Regions from separate parts of the Lysinibacillus sp. NPDC092081 genome, predicted to be linked through region 2. Evidence: riboswitches for the same ligand, from Rfam matches in the RefSeq annotation. Region 2 holds a riboswitch; the other holds the start of a gene.
The links. Region 2 has a riboswitch for thiamine pyrophosphate ahead of thiW (energy coupling factor transporter S component ThiW). Riboswitches for the same ligand answer to the same signal wherever they lie in the genome.
Positions count from the first base shown of each region.

Region 1: linked by a shared signal. The riboswitch ahead of thiT (energy-coupled thiamine transporter ThiT) and the one ahead of thiW (energy coupling factor transporter S component ThiW) in region 2 are both predicted to bind thiamine pyrophosphate.

Region 1 covers NZ_JBIVRU010000027.1:4,112-9,867, forward strand. Annotated here, with positions in the region: gene ACIQLB_RS22935 (SbcC/MukB-like Walker B domain-containing protein) at 1-482, shown strand, start outside; gene ACIQLB_RS22940 (magnetosome magnetite crystal formation protein family) at 688-1,023, opposite strand; TPP riboswitch at 1,148-1,255, shown strand; gene thiT (energy-coupled thiamine transporter ThiT) at 1,385-1,945, shown strand; gene map (type I methionyl aminopeptidase) at 2,478-3,233, shown strand; gene ACIQLB_RS22955 (hypothetical protein) at 3,260-3,973, opposite strand; gene ACIQLB_RS22960 (polyphosphate kinase 2 family protein) at 4,176-5,006, shown strand; gene ACIQLB_RS22965 (GNAT family N-acetyltransferase) at 5,488-5,756, shown strand, end outside.
Region 2 covers NZ_JBIVRU010000016.1:7,423-13,178, reverse strand. Annotated here, with positions in the region: gene ACIQLB_RS18955 (VWA domain-containing protein) at 1-1,376, shown strand, start outside; gene ACIQLB_RS18950 (MarR family winged helix-turn-helix transcriptional regulator) at 1,658-2,080, shown strand; gene ACIQLB_RS18945 (hypothetical protein) at 2,298-2,621, shown strand; gene ACIQLB_RS18940 (EVE domain-containing protein) at 2,638-3,084, shown strand; gene thiW (energy coupling factor transporter S component ThiW) at 3,154-3,654, opposite strand; TPP riboswitch at 3,866-3,973, opposite strand; gene ACIQLB_RS18930 (MFS transporter) at 4,041-5,237, opposite strand; gene ACIQLB_RS18925 (ABC transporter substrate-binding protein) at 5,462-5,756, opposite strand, start outside.

The DNA.
Region 1 (5,756 bases), on a different contig from region 2:
AGCGTTATATTCAAATCAATTATTTAGATAAAATTACAGAGGCAGCGAATGTCCGGCTTTATCATTTATCCAACGGTCAATTTGAGCTCAGACGTTCAGATCGATTAGAAAAGCATGCCAAGCAAAGTGGGCTAGGACTAGATGTGTATGATGCCTATACGGATCAATTACGAGATGTGAAAACATTATCAGGGGGAGAAAAGTTTAATGCGTCTTTAAGTCTTGCCCTTGGTATGGCAGATGTCATTCAAAGTTTTCAAGGTAATATCCGCATTGAAACGATGTTTATTGATGAGGGCTTTGGTTCTCTCGATGAAGAAGCGTTAAATAAGGCGATTGATACACTTATTGATTTACAAGATTCCGGACGCATGATTGGAGTCATTTCACATGTTGCAGAGTTAAAAGCTACAATGCCCGCTGTGTTGCATGTCGAAAAAACAATGAACGGTCATAGTCAAACATATTTTGAAGTGAAATAACAAAGAGGCGTATCTCCGTTATAGGGAAATACGCCTTTTTGTTATTTTTTAGTTACGTTGGGATTTGTTCCTTTTTTTGCAGCGATTACTTTTTTTACAATCGGAATTACGATAGGTGCTAATTTTACAGCGGTTTTAACAACTTTAGATACTTTCACAAAATAACAGCTCCTTAAGTACTATCTGTTCAAGGGTGAAATGCAACTTATCGGATTACGCGAACAGCTTGAATAATATTCCAAATAACGACCCCTAATGAAACGAGAATGTAAATTGCGAATGAAGCAAACCAAATGATAAGAAAAGTATTACTATCTGAATTTAAGTCAAAATTGGTGCTGAATGTTAAAGTTGAGAAGATAAAGACTGCAAATAATATAATTCCGAATGCGACTGGGATTAAATGTGATATTAGTGCTCGAATAGAGTGCCTCTTTACGTCGCTATCTTTTGCAACAAAATAAACGACTAATGGCACAATAAAGGGTGCGAATAAAATACTGAGATAACTAAAGGCAGATAAAATTTTTTGATTCTCCATAGTTGTACCTCCTTTTTTAATATTTACGCATGAAAAACAGTAAAGTTTCAAAAAATAATGTGGAAGAGGTTGTAATCGTAACGGTGTTTGCGTAAAATGAGGTTGTTCAAATAAATTAAGATGTAACGACCACAAGGGGAGCTGATGATGTCAGCTGAGACTGGGCACTTAATGCCTTGACTCTTTGAACCTGTAAGTTAACACTTGCGTAGGGATGTGGATAGAAACCGACACTTTTACGATGTGAGGCTCTGTCCTGGCATCGTTTTTTATCTTTTGATGCCTGATGGGGACATATTTGCCAACTGTTTTCTATTCCTGCTCTTGTATCCTACATCGGAACAAAGGAGAGAATAATTTTATGGACAAAAAAAGACTTTTAATGCTTGTGGAGATTGCGATATTCGCAGCGATTGGCCTTGTGCTAGATCAGGTTTCCTTTAAAGTATGGGCACAAGGTGGCTCTGTTAGTCTAGTGATGGTGCCAATAATTTTAATAGCATTCCGCTGGGGTCTTATTCCAGGTCTGACAACGGGATTGCTTATTGGTGTTATGCAAACAATGTTTGGCGCCTATATTATTCATTGGCTACAAGGATTGCTTGATTATGGTGTTGCCTTTACAGTAGTAGGCTTGGCGGCCGTTGTTCGCCGACCAGTGCTCGAGGCTGCAAAAGATTTAAACAAAAAGAAAATGGCGCTTTATATTATTGCAGGAACTGTATTAGCGGGCTTTTTACGTTATGCAGCACATACCATTGCGGGCGCTGTATTTTTCTCAGAGTATGCTGGCGATCAAAATGCATGGATTTATTCAATTATCTATAATGGAACATACATGCTACCAGCAACAGTTTTAACGGCAATTGTCGGTGTTCTGTTATTTACGGCAGCCCCTCAATTAATGCAACGAAAATCATAACGATTATGCCCTTCACCTAAGTGGAGGGTTTTTATTTTTATTAAATTGAATGCAGGATCAAATTGTTTTTAGCTCATTCCCATAACGTGAGGTTGATTTCCGTTCCGACTGGGCGCTTTCCTGGGGGCGTCCGATGAGCCGCTTTTGTTGTTGCTGTCGCTACGCTTTCACACAGATAAAACATTTGCTGCCGCTACGTTAGCACTACGCTTTCGCACAGAAAACATCCGCTACGCTGTAGGGTCTCGGGCCAACACGATGTTGGTCACGAAGGCGTTATCACAGGATGTGATGGTTTTAGCCTTCGTTCCTTTATTGCTGATCCCCAAGGAGTCGCCCAGTCGAAACGAAGATCAACTTATATACAATGTATACTTTTCAACAAATGTATTCCCCGACTTTCGGTGACAAGCCTGTTTTTTCAGCACTTGACAATCTAGGTTAGCATATAATATTTAGAGCGTTTAGCGTTTTATGTATAAAAAGTTATGTTATATTAAATAGTAGATATTAGATGAAAGGGACGTTAAAAATGATTGTAAAAACGCAAGAAGAGATTGAAGCCTTTAAAAAAATCGGCCGTATTTGTGCTGAAATTCGTGAAGCAATGAAGGCTGCTACAAAACCAGGTGTAACAACACTAGAATTAGATGAAATTGCAGGTCGTATGTTTGCTGAAGCAGGAGCGATTTCTGGACCTAAAGGGGAATATGATTTCCCAGGATACACATGTATTAGTGTAAATGAGGAAGTCGCACATGGTATTCCAGGTAAACGTGTGATTAACGAGGGAGATATCGTAAATATAGACGTGTCTGGGTCACTTAATGGCTACTTTGCTGATACGGGCATTTCATTTGTAGTTGGTGATGGCTATGAGGATAAAGAAAAGTTATGTCGCGTAGCTAAAAGTGCTTTCGACCGTGCGATGACAAAAGTAAAAGCTGGATCAAAATTAAACCAAATCGGTAAAGCTGTTGAGCGTGAAGCATATGCCAATGATTTAACAGTGATTATGAACCTAACAGGTCATGGTTTAGGTCGTTCTTTACATGATGAGCCAAATCATATTTTAAACTACTATGATGCTTGGGATTCTACAATTATGAAAGAAGGCATGGTGCTTGCAGTCGAGCCATTTATCTCAGCGAAAGCGGAGCATATTGTAGAGTCTGGTGATGGCTGGACATTCATTACGCCAGACAAATCATTAGTTGCTCAAATCGAGCATTCAATTATTGTTACGAAAGACAAACCAATTATTTTAACTTCTTTAGATGAACAATAAAAAAGCTAAAAATCCTGCTAACCAATTTATTTTTGGTAGGCAGGATTTTTTTTAATAAATAATATACCGACAAGTAGCACTCCACATAAAAACAAGGCTGCCGTTGTCACAAGTAGCTCATCAAAACCATTATGTAATGCTACCCCAATATAGGACCAGATAAATACACTTGGATAGATAATATCAAAATAATGGAATCGGATATGTAGCGCTATTGCTACCCCAAGTGTCAGTGAAATAACTGCCCAAAGTGGATTACTAAGGCCAAAACCATTCCATTGATAAGATGTTAGCGTTAAGCTTATATTTGTCATCAGGCTAAATGTAATCCATGCGAAGTAAATCGAGAAGGGTATACGACCTGAGAGTGAATTATTGCTGAGAGGGTACGTTTTGTACAATTTTAATAAATACAGTACTAAAATGAACGTACTGACAATTGACACGATATATAGTTCGTGATGCCAAACAACAATCGCTAACGCCTGCATAATACATATGCTACTAAAGAGAACAGTCTGTTTCATAGTTGTCTTTTTTAGATTCATGACTAACCAATAACCAAGTAACATGTAAACCCCAATCCAAATCACATAACTAACATTAAAAGGTGCAAATATTACAGGAAAACGATTTGAAATCTCTAAAGAAGATTGACCGTTTATTTTCATGAAATAGGATGAAAAGGTTAGGATGAGTGAGACAATATAAGTGATTGTCATCAAAAAAAATCGAGGCATGTTTTCCTCTCCCTTCGTGTTAAATTGTATAGGGAAAAGACAAATAAGTATAGGACTGTAACATTATATTTCATTATAACGGAAATTTCCAACAATGTATCGCGTTGTTTCGTTAAAAATATCTACAATTTACCATTTGAATAGGCAGTCATATATTTCTTTAGTACAATAAGAATATTCAAATGTAAGGAGTGAAGTTTTAATGACTCAAAATTTAAATGATCTAGATTTATCAGTTAAACTGGATAAGAAAATGTATAAAAAGAAATTAAAAGTACTCCAATATGAAATGTTAAATGCTCAACAGTTTTTATTAAACAATAAAATTGGGCTAATTTTAGTATTTGAAGGTATGGATGCTGCTGGTAAGGGTGGCGCTATTAAGCGTCTAATTGAACGTGCTGATCCACGTGGCTATGTCGTACACCCAATTTCAGCACCTCAGCCTCATGAACTGCGCTACAATTATTTACAACGCTTTTGGAGAAAGTTACCACAGCATGGACAAATCGCTATTTTTGATCGCTCGTGGTATGGTCGTGTATTAGTTGAGCGTATTGAAGGATTTGCAACAACAGAAGAGTGGTCTCGTGCATACGAAGAAATTAATAATTTTGAAAAGATTTTAACAGCAGGAGATTATATTGTTATTAAGTTTTGGCTTCAAGTATCTGATGAGGAGCAGCTTAATCGTTTCAAAGAACGCGAGGAGGATCCATATAAGTCTTGGAAGCTAACAGATGAAGACTGGCGAAATCGTGAAAAAACACCTCAGTATATAGAAGCTGCAAATGAAATGTTTGAGAAGACCGATAAGAAAAGTGCGCCATGGGTTCTAGTACCAGGGGACGATAAACAATATGCTCGTGTACAGGTATTGCAAGAAACATTAGCACATATTGAACGTGAGGCAAAAAAACGTGGCCTTCATTTATCGAATGTATTAGGTAAAGCACATTTAGAAGATGCTGAATCATCTAGTCTTGAATTGCTAGAAGAGAAGCCTAAAAAACAAAAACAAAAAATGAAATAATGTTATGGATGCTGTAACAACAAGACAAAATGTTTTAGTTGTAGCAGCATCTTTTTTTACATACAATAAAGTAAAACTGCAATCAGTGGTGTTTTTCCCACTGATTGTTAGTTGAACCAATCGGGCTTTTACGGTCAGTTAATGGTCTACTATGACGACAGAATTTTAGTTTAAATTTGTGAAAGACATTTACTGACCGTTAAAGCGGGGTAAAGTAAAACTGCAATCAGTGGTGTTTTTCCCACTGATTGTTAGTTGAACCAATCGGGCTTTTACGGTCAGTTAATGGTCTACTATGACGACAGAATTTTAGTTTAAATTTGTGAAAGACATTTACTGACCGTTAAAGCGGGGTAAAGTAAAACTGCAATCAGTGGGTGTTTTTCCTATCGGTTGTTAGTTGAACCAATAGTGGTGGTTTCATCCATTAATAAAATGCATTAAAACGTGTTGATAATTATCGGAAGGTTAGTGTGGAAAAATGGTGCTTAAAATTTGGAGATTATTGAGGAAAAAGGGTGAAAATGTGGTATCAATTCAGGGTGGGAAATGCTACATTCGCACATTTTATGAAAAAGATGCACAAAGTTTAACCGATCTCGTAAGTCGCAATAAATACTTTTGGTCTACATACGAACCGTTACAACGACCGGAATATTATACAATTAATGCTCAATATAAAAAAATTCAAGAAAGCTTATACTTAATGGACTCAAAAAGAGAATTTACTTTCGGTATTTTTGAGCCAGG
Region 2 (5,756 bases):
GGCTGGAAATCGTACTTGACCGCTCTGGAAGTATGTCTGGGGCAAAGCTAGAGCTCGCTAAAGAGGCGGCTGCTCGTTCAGTAGAAATGCTACGAGATGAGGATACACTCGGGTTTATTGCCTTTGATGATCGACCTTGGGAAATTATTGAGACAGGACCAATTAGCAATAAGGAAGAAGCGGTAGATACGATTTTATCTGTAACACCGGGTGGTGGTACCGAAATATATGGATCACTTGCTAAAGCCTATGAAAATCTAGCTGATTTAAAGCTACAGCGTAAGCATATTATTCTATTAACTGATGGTCAGTCACAGCCAGGTAACTATGAAGACTTAATTGCACAAGGAAAAGAGAACGGCATTACTCTTTCAACAGTTGCAATTGGTCAGGATGCAGATGCCAATTTACTTGAAGCGCTCAGTGAGATGGGAAGTGGGCGTTTCTACGATGTTGTTGATGAGCAGACAATCCCCTCTATTTTATCTCGTGAAACTGCCATGATTTCACGCACATATATTGAGGATAACCCATTCTATCCAACTATATATAATGCATCTGGCTGGAATACTTTATTTACAAATGGTGTACCTAAAATGAACGCTTATATAGGTACGACAGCAAAGCAGGGAGCTACTGTTATTGCAGAAAGTGGGAAGGAAGATCCAGTACTAGCAGAGTGGCAATATGGCCTTGGGAAAACATTCGCCTTTACTTCTGATTCGACAGGAAAATGGACGGGAGACTGGGCAAGATGGCAAAATTGGGGCACGTTTTGGCAAACGCTTATTTCAAAAATGCTACCAAGCTATAACGATGTTGCCTATGATGTACGTCTAGAATCAGACGGCTCATTTGTCATCACTGACCCAACAAATGAAGCGGCGTTCTTAGATATTGTCGCTGTTAATGAAGCGGGTGAAGAACTTGAAACCCAGCTTGAAACAATTTCAGCATCACAAGTTCGAGCCGTCGTACAAGCAGAACCAGGACTCATCTTCTTCCGCATTGCCGATGAACAACAGGCTATTTACCAGGCAGGCTTAAGTGTACCTTATAGTGCTGAGTATGAATTACGCCCAGTGAATGATAAGCTAGTCAAAGAGCTAACGAAGCAAACCGGCGGCTCCGTTTTGAAGGAGCCAAGCGAAGTATTCCGTGAATTTACGAAAAAAGGCGCGGAACGCCAAAATATTGCAACATGGCTTTTATTAGCGGGTATGCTACTATTCTTCATAGATATTACTATTCGACGCTTTGGTTGGAGCTTCTTAACTAGACCGAAGAAAAAAGAGCAGCTTGTCGAGGAAAAACCAATACAGGCAGAGGATACAAATGTTGCCCAGCTATTAAAGGGCATGAAAAAACGATCTTAGTAATTAAAAACGATGGTTCATTCGCTTTTTTAGCAATGAGCCATCTTTTTTTGTCATTCTATTTTAGGGCTATCACCAAAAGTTCGAGGTGACATTTGTTAAAGCTTATACCATGAATAATTAATTGATGAGCTAATTTTGATTGCTACTTTCGTGAAATCAGAGAATTTTCTGTGATAAGAAAAATTTGCCTTGTAAATAATATACACAAATGTAATAATGGGTGATAGCAATAAAATGTTACTATCATTTTTAAGTACTATATATTTGGAGGATCTGACATGACCAATATAATGAATTCTTTTGGTTTTCTAAGTTTTAAGTTAGGTGAGGCTTTAGAGGAAAATCTCGAGAAATATATTAACGAAAAATTTCAAATGAAATCCAGAGAAGTCGGAATCATGATTGCTGTAAAAGAAAAAAAACTTAGCCAAATTCAAATAGGGCAGATATTAAAGTTGGATAAAAATAGTGTCCGCTTTTTTATCGATGGTCTAGAAGAAAGAAATTATGTTTATAGGGAGAAAAATCCAGAAAATAGAAGAGAGAATTTAATATGCCTTACGGAACAGGGGAAAAGTGTGGCAGAAGAATTATTGAAGACCCTTTCGATTTCTGAGAATGAAGTGTTAAACGTACTTTCATTGGAAGAAAAAGAGCAATTGAAAAGCATATTAACAAAAGTTTATGAAAATCGTGAGTAGGGATTAACTTCTTTCAGCAACTTGCTGAAATAGAGGAACTCAGTCTAAGAACGCCACGTCCTGTGGCAACGACTGAGTGACCAACTTCGTATTGGCCTAAAGCCTCCGGCGGATGTCACGGATTCGGCTTTGTGCAAGCACAAAGCCGAATCCGGACGCAATTATGCCGAGGCATAATTGATAACCTTATCAATAAAAAAAGAAAGAGTGATGACATATGAAAGCAGTAGAGGTTATGAAGGAGTATTTGAAAAGAGCGCAAGAAGAGGGTCAGGATTTATCTGACATGTATGCGGATCATGGAGAATTAAAAAATTTTAAAGGTGAAATTTTTAAAGGAAGAAAAGAAATACAAAACTTTTACACGTCACCTATGCCGAAAGGGTTTAAATTAACGATTCAAAACATTGAAGGCAATGATATAGAATGTAGTGCTATCGTTTCAACTACTTGGGAGGGTTTGCCAAACCCAGTGATTTTGGAAGATAGGTTGATTCTTGAAAATGAAAAAATAAAATCGTTTACGATGATTCCAAAATAAAAGGAGAGCTCTTCCTATGACTGAAAGAGACACAAAATATTGGATTGGTGTGGCATCTCTCGATCATGTACAAAAAGGAGTTGAGGGAGGATTCAGCCAACTATGCCATGGCAAAGAAAGACCTTTGAAACGAATGACAAAAGGAGACTGGATTATTTATTATTCTCCTAAAAAAACTCTAGATGGTCATGAACCTGTAAGAGCATTTACCGCAATTGGAAGAGTAAAAGACGAGCGAATATACGAGTTCCAAATGGCAGAAAATTTTATTCCTTTTAGAAGAGATATAGATTTTTATAAAGATGCAAAGGCTGTACCAATAAAAAGGATCTTAGATTATTTAGAATTTGTAGAAGATAAATCGAAATATGGTTATAAATTCAGATTTGGTCATTTTGAAATAAGCAAAAAAGACTTTTTATTAATTGCTCATGAAATGGGATTACCGTTGAAGTATGGGTGAATTCGGTTGGACAAAAAACGTTATTCTCTTAATGGTAAGAAAGTAACGTTTTTAATTCTATAAACCAAGCTATTTAAACATTGTATTAAGGTTAGTTACAAATACTGTCTTTCGCAAACTGCTAGCAACGACAACGCCTAAGATAGCGCCAATGGTACTTGATATTAAAAAGGCTGGCATGAAAAATAATGCAGCTACGGATGTCCCCATTAATAAATGAGCGTAAGGTACTGCAATGAGTGAGGCAATGATACCTGTCCCAAACATTTCACCGACACCAGCTAGCCACATTTTGCCACTATATTTATAGGTAAGAGCTGCACACAGAGCGCCAATAACACTGCCAGGTATAGCTAGTAACGAGCCTGTGCCTGTTAAAATACGAATAATGGCTGTGACAAAGGCGACCATAACAGTAGGCACTGGTCCAAGAATGATAGCACCGATAACATTAATGGCATGCTGGACAGGGTAGGCACGCGCAATTCCCGTTGGTATTGAAACGAAGGTAGATCCTGCTACGGCAATTGCTACTAATAAGGCCATGATTGTTAATTTTCGAATTGACATAATTTCCACTCCTTTGAAATATGAATTTTGATAGTTATCGCCGGTAAACTAGGAAGTTCCGCCGCTAAAACTGAGAGAAGCGCCGCTAAACAAGGGAGTTCCGCCGCTAAAAGCGTGAGAAGCGCCGCTAAACAAGGGAATTCCACCGCTAGAGCGTGAAAAAGCCGCTTCCTAAAAATAATAGGAAGCGGCCCTGCATTTACATAACAAAAAGCAAGTGTCGCCACTTCCCTCCGCTAGTGTGAACTAGATCAGGTTCAAAGGGTCCGTATATGTCCATATACGTCTCAGCCTTTTAAAGACTCCCCTAGTGGTAATTAATAGAATTTTTAGTTTTTCACATATTAATGTAGCATACTACTAAAAATAGTCAATAACTTTTCAGACTATTTTGTATCAGGATGCATAAGGTGTGGTGCTTTTTTCATTGTCCAAATAAGGGCAAGGAAGAAGCAAGCCATTAAAATAATAGACCCGAAAATATAAGGACTGTTCATATTCCAATCGAATAATATACCTGCTAGAGCTGGCCCAATCATATTACCAAGACTCATATACGCATTGTTAAGACCAGCTGCAAAGCCTTGTTCATTTTCAGCAAGTTTTGAAATCAGTGTGTTGACAGCTGGGCGAATCAACGTCGTAGCTGTAGAGAAGATTGTCGCTACAATTAAAATAAGTGCAAAACCAGATGCGAATAATATTAAGAAAATCGAAACGGCTGCAATAAATAAATTGACTAACACTACTTTCATTTCGCCGAAGCGATTAAACAGCGGTGTAATAACAAACATTTGTACAACAACACCAAAAGCGCCGCCCATAACTAAGATAATGGCAATATCAGTAGGTGTGTAATTAAACTTCTCTGTCACAAATAATGATAATGTTGTTTGGAAGTTAGCAATTCCGAAAGAGAATACAAGCATGATAATCAGCATGACAAAATAAGGCATTTGGACTGAACGGGCCATCTGCTTTGCAAGATTATCCTGCTTCTGCGCTTTTTTCGCAGTGTTCGGTTTTGTAGCAGGTAATAAAAAGAACGATAAAATAGCTGCTAAGATAGCTGCACATCCTGCAGTATAGAATGGAAAATGCAAACTAACTTTTGAGAGGAATCCACCGATACCTGGTCCTATCATAAAACCAAAGGACATTGCTGCCCCTAGCATACCCATACCTTTTCCTCGTTCCTCGTACGTTGTGACGTCAGCCACAAATGCCATTATAGGAGGTGCAACAAATGCAGAACCAAGTCCACCTAAAAAGCGTGCCAAGAAGAGCATCCATACATCCGTAGAAAGCCCGAAACCAATTTGTGCAAGTCCTGTTACGATAAGACCGAAAATAATGAGATTTTTTCGACCGTATTGATCCGATAGATTCCCAGCGATTGGAGAAAATATGAATTGTGCAAAGGCGAACGTTGCAATCAACATACCAAGTACTTGTCCTGCAGCACCAAATAGTTTTAAATAATCAGGCATGACAGGAATAATAATTCCGATACTCCCCATTGCGATAAACATATTAAACATTAAAATATACAAAGCCGCCTTGTTAGACTTCTGCTGGGTCATCGAATACCCCTTTCTTTAATCAAATATACTACAGTCTACCATAAGGCTTGTACGTTTACTATTGACTATAAGTCTGAGATTTACTAGTAAACTTATGAGGATTCTTTTATAAAACGCAAATACAGGCAGCTAGTTTTTCCACAGAAGTTTACCTCCAGCTTAACGAAAAAAGCTATTCTCAACGTTTGTAACGTGAGAATAGCTTTAAATGGGTTAAAATGGATTTATCGAATACTCATTTTAAATTCTAAAAACAGCTCATTGTATTTGCCTAAGTAATCAGGACCTAGGTTTTTATAAACTTCTAATGTTTTACGTTGTTCCTCAGAAGGATAGAAGCGCTTATCAGAGACAACTTCCTTATCCATTACCTTCATCGCTGCAATATTAGGGGTAGAATAGCCTACATATTCAGCATTTTTAGCACCTGATTTAGCTTTCAGCATAAAATTAATGAAGGCATGGGCACCATCTATATTTTTTGATGTTTTTGGGATAACCATATTGTCAAACCATAAG